Regions from separate parts of the Mesorhizobium sp. B2-5-4 genome, predicted to be linked through region 1. Evidence: riboswitches for the same ligand, from Rfam matches in the RefSeq annotation. Region 1 holds a riboswitch; the other holds the start of a gene.
The links. A riboswitch is a leader RNA that binds a small molecule or an ion and turns the genes downstream of it on or off. The one in region 1 is predicted to bind S-adenosylmethionine.
Positions count from the first base shown of each region.

Region 2: linked by a shared signal. The riboswitch ahead of FJ492_RS09450 (homoserine O-acetyltransferase) and the one ahead of FJ492_RS25985 (O-succinylhomoserine sulfhydrylase) in region 1 are both predicted to bind S-adenosylmethionine.

Region 1 covers NZ_VFUR01000029.1:1,201-6,323, reverse strand. The annotation lists gene mmsB (multiple monosaccharide ABC transporter permease) at 1-541, shown strand, start outside; gene araD1 (AraD1 family protein) at 744-1,736, shown strand; gene FJ492_RS25990 (2'-deoxycytidine 5'-triphosphate deaminase) at 1,845-2,936, opposite strand; SAM riboswitch at 3,076-3,153, shown strand; gene FJ492_RS25985 (O-succinylhomoserine sulfhydrylase) at 3,210-4,400, shown strand; gene FJ492_RS25980 (ceramide glucosyltransferase) at 4,428-5,123, opposite strand, start outside.
Region 2 covers NZ_VFUR01000006.1:93,666-98,788, reverse strand. The annotation lists gene FJ492_RS09465 (glycosyltransferase) at 1-420, opposite strand, end outside; gene FJ492_RS09460 (Stf0 family sulfotransferase) at 499-1,347, opposite strand; gene metW (methionine biosynthesis protein MetW) at 1,293-1,907, opposite strand; gene FJ492_RS09450 (homoserine O-acetyltransferase) at 1,966-3,198, opposite strand; SAM riboswitch at 3,318-3,395, opposite strand; gene hisC (histidinol-phosphate transaminase) at 3,532-4,641, shown strand; gene FJ492_RS09440 (prephenate/arogenate dehydrogenase family protein) at 4,647-5,123, shown strand, end outside.

The DNA of each region.
Region 1 (5,123 bases):
CACGCTGTTCGTCATCAAGATCCTGGTAGGCAGCGCGCTGGCGCTGTTCCTGGTCTTCCAGTTCGCGACTTATCGGGGCCTGCCGATCGTGCTGCTGGTGATGGGCGTGCTGATTTCATTGTTCGTCTTCGTCACCAAGCGCATGACCATTGGCCGCCGCATCTACGCCATGGGTGGCAACGCCAAGGCGGCGCAACTGTCGGGCATCAACACCGAGCGCCTGACGCTCCTGGTGTTCGTCAATATGGGCGTGCTGTCGGCGCTCGGCGGCCTGATCATCGCGGCGCGTCTCGGCCAGGCCGTGCCGGCAGCGGGCCTCGGCAGCGAGCTCGACGTCATCGCGGCCGTCTTCATCGGCGGCGCCTCGGCGATGGGCGGCGTCGGCCAGGTCATCGGCGCTGTGGTCGGCGGCTTCATCATGGGCGTGATGAACAACGGCATGTCGATCATGGGCGTCAATGTCGACTGGCAGCAGGTGGTCAAGGGACTGGTCCTGCTCGGGGCCGTCATCTTCGACGTCTACAACAAGAACAAGGCTTAAGGGCTGGGGCGAGGACTAGGAGGCATACGGGTTCTAGATCGCGAAGCTGCCGGCGGCCCGTCAGCACCAAGAAGTCCGCGGAAGGACCAGGTTCGCGAACGCAATCCGGACGAAACGTTTCAACCGTGGCGCGTTCCCGCGCCGCGCCGGTCAGGGTTTGCCCATTGGCAGCCGGATACAGATAAATGAGAGAGGACTGATCATGCTGATCTCGCAGATTCTCGACGACGCCGAGACGATCCGTGTCGTTGCCCGCAGCGGCGGGAAGACCCGGATCATCAACGGAGCGCGCAGCGTGTATTCGCTGGCGATGGAGGCCGCCCGCACCGGCGTCGGCCTGACGGCCCTGATCGAACGCAAGGGACTGGGCGAGACGGTCGATCTCGACGCCGCCTACAAGAGGGGCCGCCTCCTGTCGCCGATCAATCACCCCGACCCGGCGCATCTGCATCTGACCGGCACGGGATTAACGCATCTCGGTTCGGCCGCGACGCGCGATTCCATGCACAAGAAGCTCAGCACCGACGGCGAGGAGCAACTTACCGATTCCATGAAGATGTTCCGCATGGGACTGGAAGGCGGCAAGCCCGCGAAAGGCCAGGTCGGCGTGCAGCCGGAATGGTTCTACAAGGGCAACGGTACCATGGCGGTCGCGCCTGGTGCCGCACTCATGTCACCGGCCTTTGCCAAGGATGCCGGCGAAGAACCAGAGATCGCCGGGATCTATGTCATCGGCGATGACGGCGCGCCATTCCGTGTCGGCTTCACGCTGTCGAACGAATTCTCGGACCATGTGACCGAACGCGTGAACTATCTGTTCCTCGCCCACTCCAAGCTGCGCAATGCCTCGTTCGGGCCCGAAATTCTGATCGGCGACCTGCCTTCGGACATCCGCGGCACGTCACGCATCGTGCGCGACGGCAGGACAATGTGGGAGAAGCCGTTCCTGTCGGGCGAAGCGAACATGTCGCACACCATCGCCAATCTCGAGCACCACCATTTCAAGTATTCGGCGTTCCGCCAGCCGGGCGATGTGCATGTGCATATGTTCGGAACGGCCACGCTGTCCTTCGCCGACGGCGTCACGACCGAAGCCGGCGACGTGTTCGAGATCGAGGCCGGGGATTTCGGCCTGCCGCTGCGCAACCCGCTGGAAATCGAAAAGCCGGTGAAGGTGGCGGTGAAGGCGCTGTAACTGGCGCCAACTCTGCCTTCTCCCCTGGTGGGGCCCGAAGGGCGGGCGAGGCCATTTCGACCTCTAAATCTTGCCCGTGGGCAAGCATCGGCCGGTGGTAATGGGAGTTCAGCGCGGGCGGAAATGTTTGGACAGCTTCAGGCCTTGTGCCTGGTAGTTCGAGCCGAGATCGGTCCCGTAAAGCGCCTGCGGGCGCTTTAGCATGTGTTCGTAGACCAGCCGGCCGACAATCTGGCCATGATCGAGGATGAACGGCACTTCGTGGCTACGCACTTCGAGCACCGCGCGGCTGCCGGTGCCGCCGGCCGCCGAATGGCCGAACCCCGGATCGAAAAATCCGGCATAGTGGACACGGAACTCGCCGACCAGCGGATCGAAGGGCGTCATCTCGGCGGCGTAGAGCGGCGGCACATGCACCGCCTCCTGGCTGACGAGGATGTAGAACTCGTCGGGATCGAGCACCAGTTCGCCGGCGCCGCTCTTGTGGATCGGCTCCCAGAAGTCGAGGACATCCTGGGCGGCACGCTTGTCGACATCGATGAGGCCAGTGTGGTGCTTGCCGCGATAGCCTACCAGCCCATCCTTGTCGCCGTTGAGATCAATCGACAGCGCGATGCCGCCTCCGGAAATGTTTGGCGGCTCGGTGGCGACCAGCATCTCGGCGCTGTGCAATTCATGCAGTTCGGCTTCTGAAAGCAGCGCGTTGCCGGTGCGAAAGCGGATTTGAGACAGGCGCGAACCGGTGCGCGCAACGATCGGGAAGGTGCGCGGGCTGACTTCGAGATAGAGCGGACCGTTGTAGCCGGCGGCGATCTTGTCGAACTCGTGGCCACGGTCGGTCATGACGCGGGTGAAGATGTCGAGGCGACCGGTCGAGCTCTTTGGATTGGCCGAGGCCGAAATGTCGGCCGGCAGGGCCAGGCTTTCGAGCAGCGGCACGATATAGACGCAGCCGGTTTCGAGAACCGCGCCTTCGGCCAGACTAATCTCGTGCAGCTGCAGCCGATCGAGCTTTTCCGAGACCTTGTGGTTGGGACCGGGCAGGAACGAGGCCCGCACCCGCCAGGCCTTTTCGCCCAATCTGAGATCAAGACTAGCCGGCTGGATCTGGTCGGCATCAAGCGCACGCGGCGACTTCAGCGCGCCGGACTGGAACAGCGCCGAAATGTCCTGATCGGGAAGAATGCCTGTCTGCCGCAAAGTCTGGCTCCGCCCCAAGACTGGTCTCCTTTGTTGCAGGTTCTTGCCGCAAACCGCTGGGCACTTTGCGGAACCTGCCTTGGTACAAACCTCTTAATGAAGCCGGCAATTGACGCAAGCGTGGCGCGGGTCTAAAGGGTCGTTATCCCGTGGTGATTTGGCCGGTCGGCTTGCAGCCACGTTAAACAAGTCGCTAAAGGACCGTCGGGCCGCAAGGCCGTATGGACCGGTTGCGACTTTCGCGGCCGGTTTTTTTGTGTCTGGAACAAAGCGATGAGCACCAAGAAGCGCAACTGGAAACCTCAGACGGCACTCGTGCATGGCGGAACCCTGCGTTCCGGCTTCGGCGAAACCTCCGAGGCGATGTATCTGACCCAGGGCTATGTCTACAAGACCGCCCAGGCGGCGGAAGCCCGCTTCAAGGGCGAAGAGCCTGGCTTCATCTATTCGCGTTACGCCAACCCGACCGTCGACATGTTCGAAAAGCGCATGTGCGCGCTGGAAGGCGCCGAGGACGCGCGCGCCACGGCATCGGGCATGGCGGCGGTGACGGCGGCGCTGCTGTGCAGCGTCAAGGCTGGCGACCATATAGTGGCGGCGCGCGCGCTGTTCGGCTCCTGCCGCTGGGTGGTCGAGACGCTGGCGCCGCGCTATGGCATCGAGGCGACTTTGGTCGACGGCACCGACATTGCCAATTGGGAAAAGGCGGTCAGGCCGAACACCAAGCTGTTCTTCCTGGAAAGCCCGACCAATCCGACGCTGGAAGTCGTCGACATCGCGGCCGTTGCCTCGCTTGCCAACTCGATCGGCGCGCGGCTTGTCGTCGACAACGTCTTCGCTACGCCGCTGCAGCAGAAGCCGTTGCAGCTTGGCGCGCACATCGTCGTCTACTCGGCCACCAAGCACATTGACGGCCAGGGCCGCTGTCTGGGCGGTGTCATACTATCGGACAAGAAGTGGATCGACGAAAACCTGCACGACTATTTCCGCCACACCGGCCCCAGCCTGTCGCCGTTTAATGCCTGGACCTTGCTGAAGGGCCTCGAGACGCTGCCGCTGCGCGTGCGCCAGCAGACGGAAAGCGCCGGCAGGATCGCCGACTTCCTGGCCGAGCAGCCGCAGATCGCTCGCGTCATCTATCCCGGCCGCGCCGACCACCCGCAGGCTGATATCGTCAAGAAGCAGATGTCGGGCGGCTCGACGCTGATTTGCCTCGACGTCAAGGGTGGCAAGCCGGCGGCCTTCGCCCTGCAGAACGCCCTCGACATCGTGCTGATCTCGAACAATCTCGGCGATGCCAAGAGCCTGATCACCCATCCCGCGACGACGACGCACAAGAATTTGAGCGACGAGGCCCGCGCCGAACTCGGCATCGGGCCTGGCACGCTCAGGCTGTCTGTCGGCCTGGAGGACGCCGACGACCTGCTGGAAGACATCGCGCAGGCTTTGCAGGCCGCTAGATAAGCTGCTTAGGAGCGTCGTCCGCGGCGATCAGGCGCGCGACGGCGTCTCCTCCAATTCGGCCGCCTTGGTGCGGATGGTCATGGCATTGCCGCGCCAGTCGACGGCGCCGCCGAGCCAGCCGCGCGCCCAGATGGACGGGAGCATCACGTCGCGCGCGATCATCGCCGCGACCATGCGCGGCGACAGATGCCAGCCCTTGGACAAGGCCAGCGCGCATTCCGGAAGGTAGAAGGCCGCCAACATGGCAATCACGGTTGCCCAGAGGCTGACGCCCGCGCTCGCCGCCGCAACCAGCGCCAGCGCGAGAGGCACCGCTGCGCCGGTCAGGAGTTCCGGCGCGAAGAACAGCGGAAAGGTGACGCGGCGCAGGCGCGCCCAGCGGGCCTGGCGCGACCAGATCTCGCCAACGGTGCGCTGGCCGAGCGGCTGCTCGAAGGGCGCCGCTACGAGATTGACGCGCAGCCCGAGGCCGTTGACCAGCTTGGTGGCGGCGGCGTCCTCGGCGATCTCGGCGGCCAGCGCGCGAATGCCGCCATTGGCGTTCAGCATCGGCTTGTTCCATAGCATGCTCTTGCCCTGGGCAAAGCCGAGGCCGAGCGCCTCGCCGGCATACTGCCAGCGGGCCTGCAATGTGTTGAGGAAGGCGCATTCGACATCGGCCCAGAAACCCTCGGGTCGCGAACCGATCGGCGTCGAGCAGACAAGACCGGTGTCGGGCCGCCA
Region 2 (5,123 bases), on a different contig from region 1:
TGGATCGTTAAAGGGCTCAAGCAAACCTGATAGCCAGCCTGGTTCGGCCACTACATCGGAATCGGTGAAAATGATGATATCCCCGTCCGTTGCCAATATGCCGTTGTTTTTTAGATCGTAGTATCGGCCCCCGGGAAAAGCGGTAAAGATCAGATCGGCAACTTGTTCCAGCTGTGGCGCTACCGCCCTGACGTCGATACGAAGCGATCCAGCGTCGGCGTCCGTGCCGCCGTGAGAGATAACAACCTTAGGTCTGTGCAAGTCGGCTGAAGGAACCGTGGTGATTTCACGTGCCAAGGCCTTCAGGCCAATGCCGACTTCGTCCCAATCGATGGACTTGGCGTTCTCCATCTCCACCACGAGGGAATATGTTGGGTGTGGTTCAACCATTTCCGCATGGACCATATCGCTGCGTCGCACTGGCGATAGTCCCTGCAAGTCGGCCTAAAGGCAACCCTTTCAAGATCACGCGGGGGTGTTTCCCAACAATACTGACGATCAGCCACCGCCACCAAATCGGGACCAAAGGGAACCGCGAGTGCGGTCAACCGGGAATCTTGAAGTGTCTGAATATTGCGCCAAGAAACGCTGCCGCCATTCTACATTGACGGTGTCTCGTTGAATTGCGAGGCCGGACGCAAAGCCAAATCCGACGTCACGGGCAAGCTTGGCGTCAACGAGACCAGCGATTTTCTTAAGACTGGTCTGCGGGTCCTGCAAAAGATCCTCATATGTCAACGACAGGAAAGGCACCCCGTTTTTTGCAAACCAGAGGTCCCAAACCAGATTTTCCAGCACAAGTTTATCAAGCGACTGTGCTATCGCCGCGCCGTCGTAACGTGGCGCATTGTTGGCGGTCTCGGTAGAACGGAATCGGCCGGTCTGACGGGCGCGCGCCCAGGAGATTGCCTGGCCAAGGAGATCGCGGCGCGTCAAACGGACATAGCGCAATTCTGGGAGGGTGGCTGGCAGGTCGATGGTTCTAGCCACTTGAGAAAATTGGCTGGCAAACAGTTTGACTGCGTAAATTCCGGAAGAGGATCGCCCATCCCTCAATGCCCGCAAGACTTGAGCGCGGGGATCGCGAGGATAGTTCGGCAATTCAAGAAGACGGCGGCCGCCGAACCACTCCAAAGGGTTGCCAAGCCCGGCGGCTGCCATCAATCCAGCGAGATGGTTGCTGCCGCTGCGCGGTGACGTGCAGACCAGAATTCCAGCTTTTATGCCAGACAGGATGTCAGGTGGTATTTCAACCGGAAGAGGCCGTCTGCGAAAGAGATGCATGGCAACCACTACCGCTTCAGCAGGAACACAGCCTGTTGGCCACAGAAATTCCAGAACCACCATGGCATCGACAGGCCGATCTTCTGGCCGTTTGCGTCGAGCGCGGTCGCCTTTTCCACCGTCGCACCAAGCTCTTCGCACAGATTGACGAAGTCACGGATGGTGCAGAAGTGGATGTTGGGCGTGTCGTACCAGGAATAGGGCAGATCCTTGGTCACCGGCATTCGGCCCTTGACGAACAGCGACAGGCGCACCCGCCAATGGCCGAAATTGGGGAAGGAGACGATCGCCCGATTGCCGATCCTGAGCAGTTCGTCGAGCACCAGTTTTGGATTGCGGGTGGCCTGCAGGGTCTGCGACAGGACGACGAAGTCAAAACCCTTGTCGGGATAGAATTCGAGATCCTTGTCAGCATCGCCCTGGATGACCGAGAGGCCGCGCGCCACGCATTCGTTGACGCCGCGCTGCGACAACTCGAGCCCGCGGCCGTCGACCTGCTTGCTTTCCTGCAGCAATTCGAGCAGCGAACCATCGCCCGAGCCGACGTCGAGCACGCGCGATTGCGGCGGGATGAGGTTGGCGACGACCTCGAGGTCGACACGCTGGCTGCCGTTGACGCTCATGGTTTCGCCTCCTGAGCGGCGCACGACCATGGTCCGGAAAGTCCGCAACTCTTCGGGGTCATGGCTTCACCTTTCTGTTTGGCGCATGACCTTGATCCGAAAAGTCCGCAACTTTTCGGGGGCATGCGCTGAGCCCCCTGGCGCGCGCGGCCGAGCCGATGAAGCCGTTGATGGCGGCAAACAGTTCCGGTTCGTCGAGCAGGAAGGCGTCGTGGCCGCGATCGGTCTCGATCTCGACGAAGGATACCGAGGCGCCGGCGGCGTTGAGCGCATGAACGATGGAGCGGCTCTCTTCGGTCGGAAACAGCCAATCCGACGTGAAGGACACCAGGCAGAAGCGGGTTTTGGTGCCGGCAAAGGCGTCCGCCAGCCGGCCGCCATGGTCGGCGGCGAGGTCGAAATAATCCATCGACCGTGTCATGTAGAGGTAGGAGTTGGCGTCGAAACGGTCGACGAAGGTCATGCCCTGGTGGCGCAGGTAGCTCTCGATCTGGAAATCGGCATCGAAGCCGAAGGTCAGCGCTTCGCGGTCCTGCAGGTTACGGCCGAATTTGCGGTGCAGGGCGGCTTCCGACAGATAGGTGATGTGGGCGGCCATGCGCGCCACCGCCAGCCCCTTTTCCGGGCGCTTGCCGTGCTCGAAATATTTGCCTCCATGCCAGTCCGGATCGGCCATCACGGCCTGCCGCCCGACCTCGTGGAAAGCGATGTTCTGTGACGAATGGCGCGCGCCTGTGGCGATCGGCAGTGCCGAAAAAACCCGTTCGGGATAGCTCGACGCCCATTGCAGCACCTGCATGCCGCCCATCGAACCGCCCAGCACGCAGAACAGCTTCTCGATGCCGAAATGGTCGACCAGCATCTGCTGCGCACGCACCATGTCACGGATGGTGATGACCGGAAGGTCGAGCCCATATGGCTTTCCCGTGGCGGGGTTGGTCGAGGCCGGCCCGGTGGAACCAAGACAGCCGCCGATGACGTTGGAGCAGATGACGAAGAAGCGGCTGGTGTCGATGATCTTGCCGGGGCCTATCAGCACTTCCCACCAGCCTGGCTTGCCGGTCACCGGATTGGTGCTGGCGACATGCTGGTCGCCGGTCAGCGCATGGCAGACGAGGATGGCATTGGAACGGGCGTCGTTCAGCGTGCCATAGGTCTGGTAGGCGATCTGGAATGGCGACAGCAGCGTGCCGGCGTCGAGCTTGAGCGGCTTGTCGGGCCCAAAACGCAACACCGGGCTCGACGGTTGGTCGGCCTCGTTGTTGGTCTTTCCTGCACGCAGAACAGCCATCACGTCTCTCTTGCTGCACCGTGCTTTTGCGGAAATCGCTGCCGATCTCCGCGCCGCCGATGCGTTCGTCCGGCCGGTCGCGGACAATAAAAAACCGGCATTGCCTTCGCAAAGCCGGTTACGTCACGCAAACGGCCCTTTAGCGAATTGTTTAACGTGGCTGCAAGCCGACCGGCCAAATCACCACGGAACTGTCCCTGTCCTTCTAGAACCCGCCCGCCTCGCCGTCAATGCCGGCGGCCGGCACCACTGCCGCCCCTCGACATTGCCTGCCGTGGCTTGTATTTCCGCAGCGGCTTCCGGATGGAGGCGTTTTCGACGGATTTTGCAAAAATGAACCAGACATCTGATCAGGCACGTCCGACCCCGCGCGCGGGCATCATGGACATAGACGCCTACGTGCCCGGCAAGAGCACGGCGCCGGCCGGTGTCGCCAAGGTCCACAAGCTGTCGTCGAACGAGAATCCGCTTGGGCCCTCGCCGAAGGCGATCGAGGCCGCGCGTGAGGTCGCCGGCAAACTCGACATCTATCCCGATGGCACCGCCAGGCGGTTGCGCGAGGCGATCGCCGAGGTGCATGGCCTCAACGCGCAGAACATCATCTGCTCGAATGGTTCCGACGAGATCCTCGGCCTGCTGGCGCAGACCTATCTCGCGCCCGGCGACGAGGCCATGTTCACCGAACACGCCTTCATGGTCTACAAGATCTATATCCAGTCGGCGGGCGCCACCCCGGTGGTGGTCAAGGAGACCGACGAGCGCGCCGACATCGATGGGATGCTGGCGGCTGTCACACCGCGCACGAAAATCGTGTTCCTGGCCAATCCCAACAACCCGACCGGCACCTATGTGCCGTTCCAGGAGGTGCGCCGGCTGCATGCCGGACTGCCGAAAAACGTGCTTCTGGTGCTCGACGCGGCCTATGCCGAATATGTCCGCCGCAACGACTATGAAGCCGGCATAGAACTTGTCGGCAGCGCTGAGAACGTGGTGATGACGCGCACCTTCTCCAAGATCGGCCTCGGCGGCGCGCGCATCGGCTGGATGTATGGTCCAATGCACATTGTCGACGCCATCAACCGCGTGCGCGGGCCCTTCAACGTCAATGCGACGGCGATCGAAGCCGGCATCGCCGCGATCCGCGACCGCGCCCATGTCGAGCGCAGCGTGGCGCATAACGAGACCTGGCTCGCCTGGCTGAGCGAAGAGATGACCGGGCTCGGACTGCGGGTGACGCCGAGCGTCGGCAATTTCCTGCTCATTCATTTTCCCGACGACCAGAAGCATTCGGCGGCGGCTGCTGATGAGTATCTGAGCGCGCGCGGCTATATATTGCGGCGCGTTTCAGGCTACGGCTTTCCCAACGCGCTGCGCATGACGGTCGGCACTGAAGAGGCCAATCGCGGCGTTGTCGCCGCGCTCACGACATTCCTGAAAAGCTAGAAACCATGGCATCTCCGATGTTTGAAAAAATCGCACTGGTCGGCATTGGCCTGATCGGTTCGTCGCTCGCCCGCGTCATTCGCCGTGAGGGTTTGGCTCGCCAAGTCGCCATCTCGACCCGCAGCGCGGCAACGCTCAAGCGAGCCGAAGAACTGGGCCTCGGCGATTCCTACACCACGGCTGCCAGGGAAGCGGTCCACGATGCCGATCTGATCATCGTCTCGGTGCCGGTCGGTTCGTCCGGCGCGGTGGCGCAGGAAATCGCGCCGGCGCTGAAAAAGGGGGCGGTCCTCACCGATGTCGGCTCGACCAAGGCGTCGGTCATCGCGCAGATGCAACCGCATGTGCCTGATGGCGTCCATTTCATTCCCGGCCACCCGCTGGCGGGCACCGAAAAATCCGGCCCGGATGCCGGGTTCGCCGACCTGTTCGACAATCGCTGGTGCATCTTCACGCCGGTACCGGGCACCGATCCGGAAGCG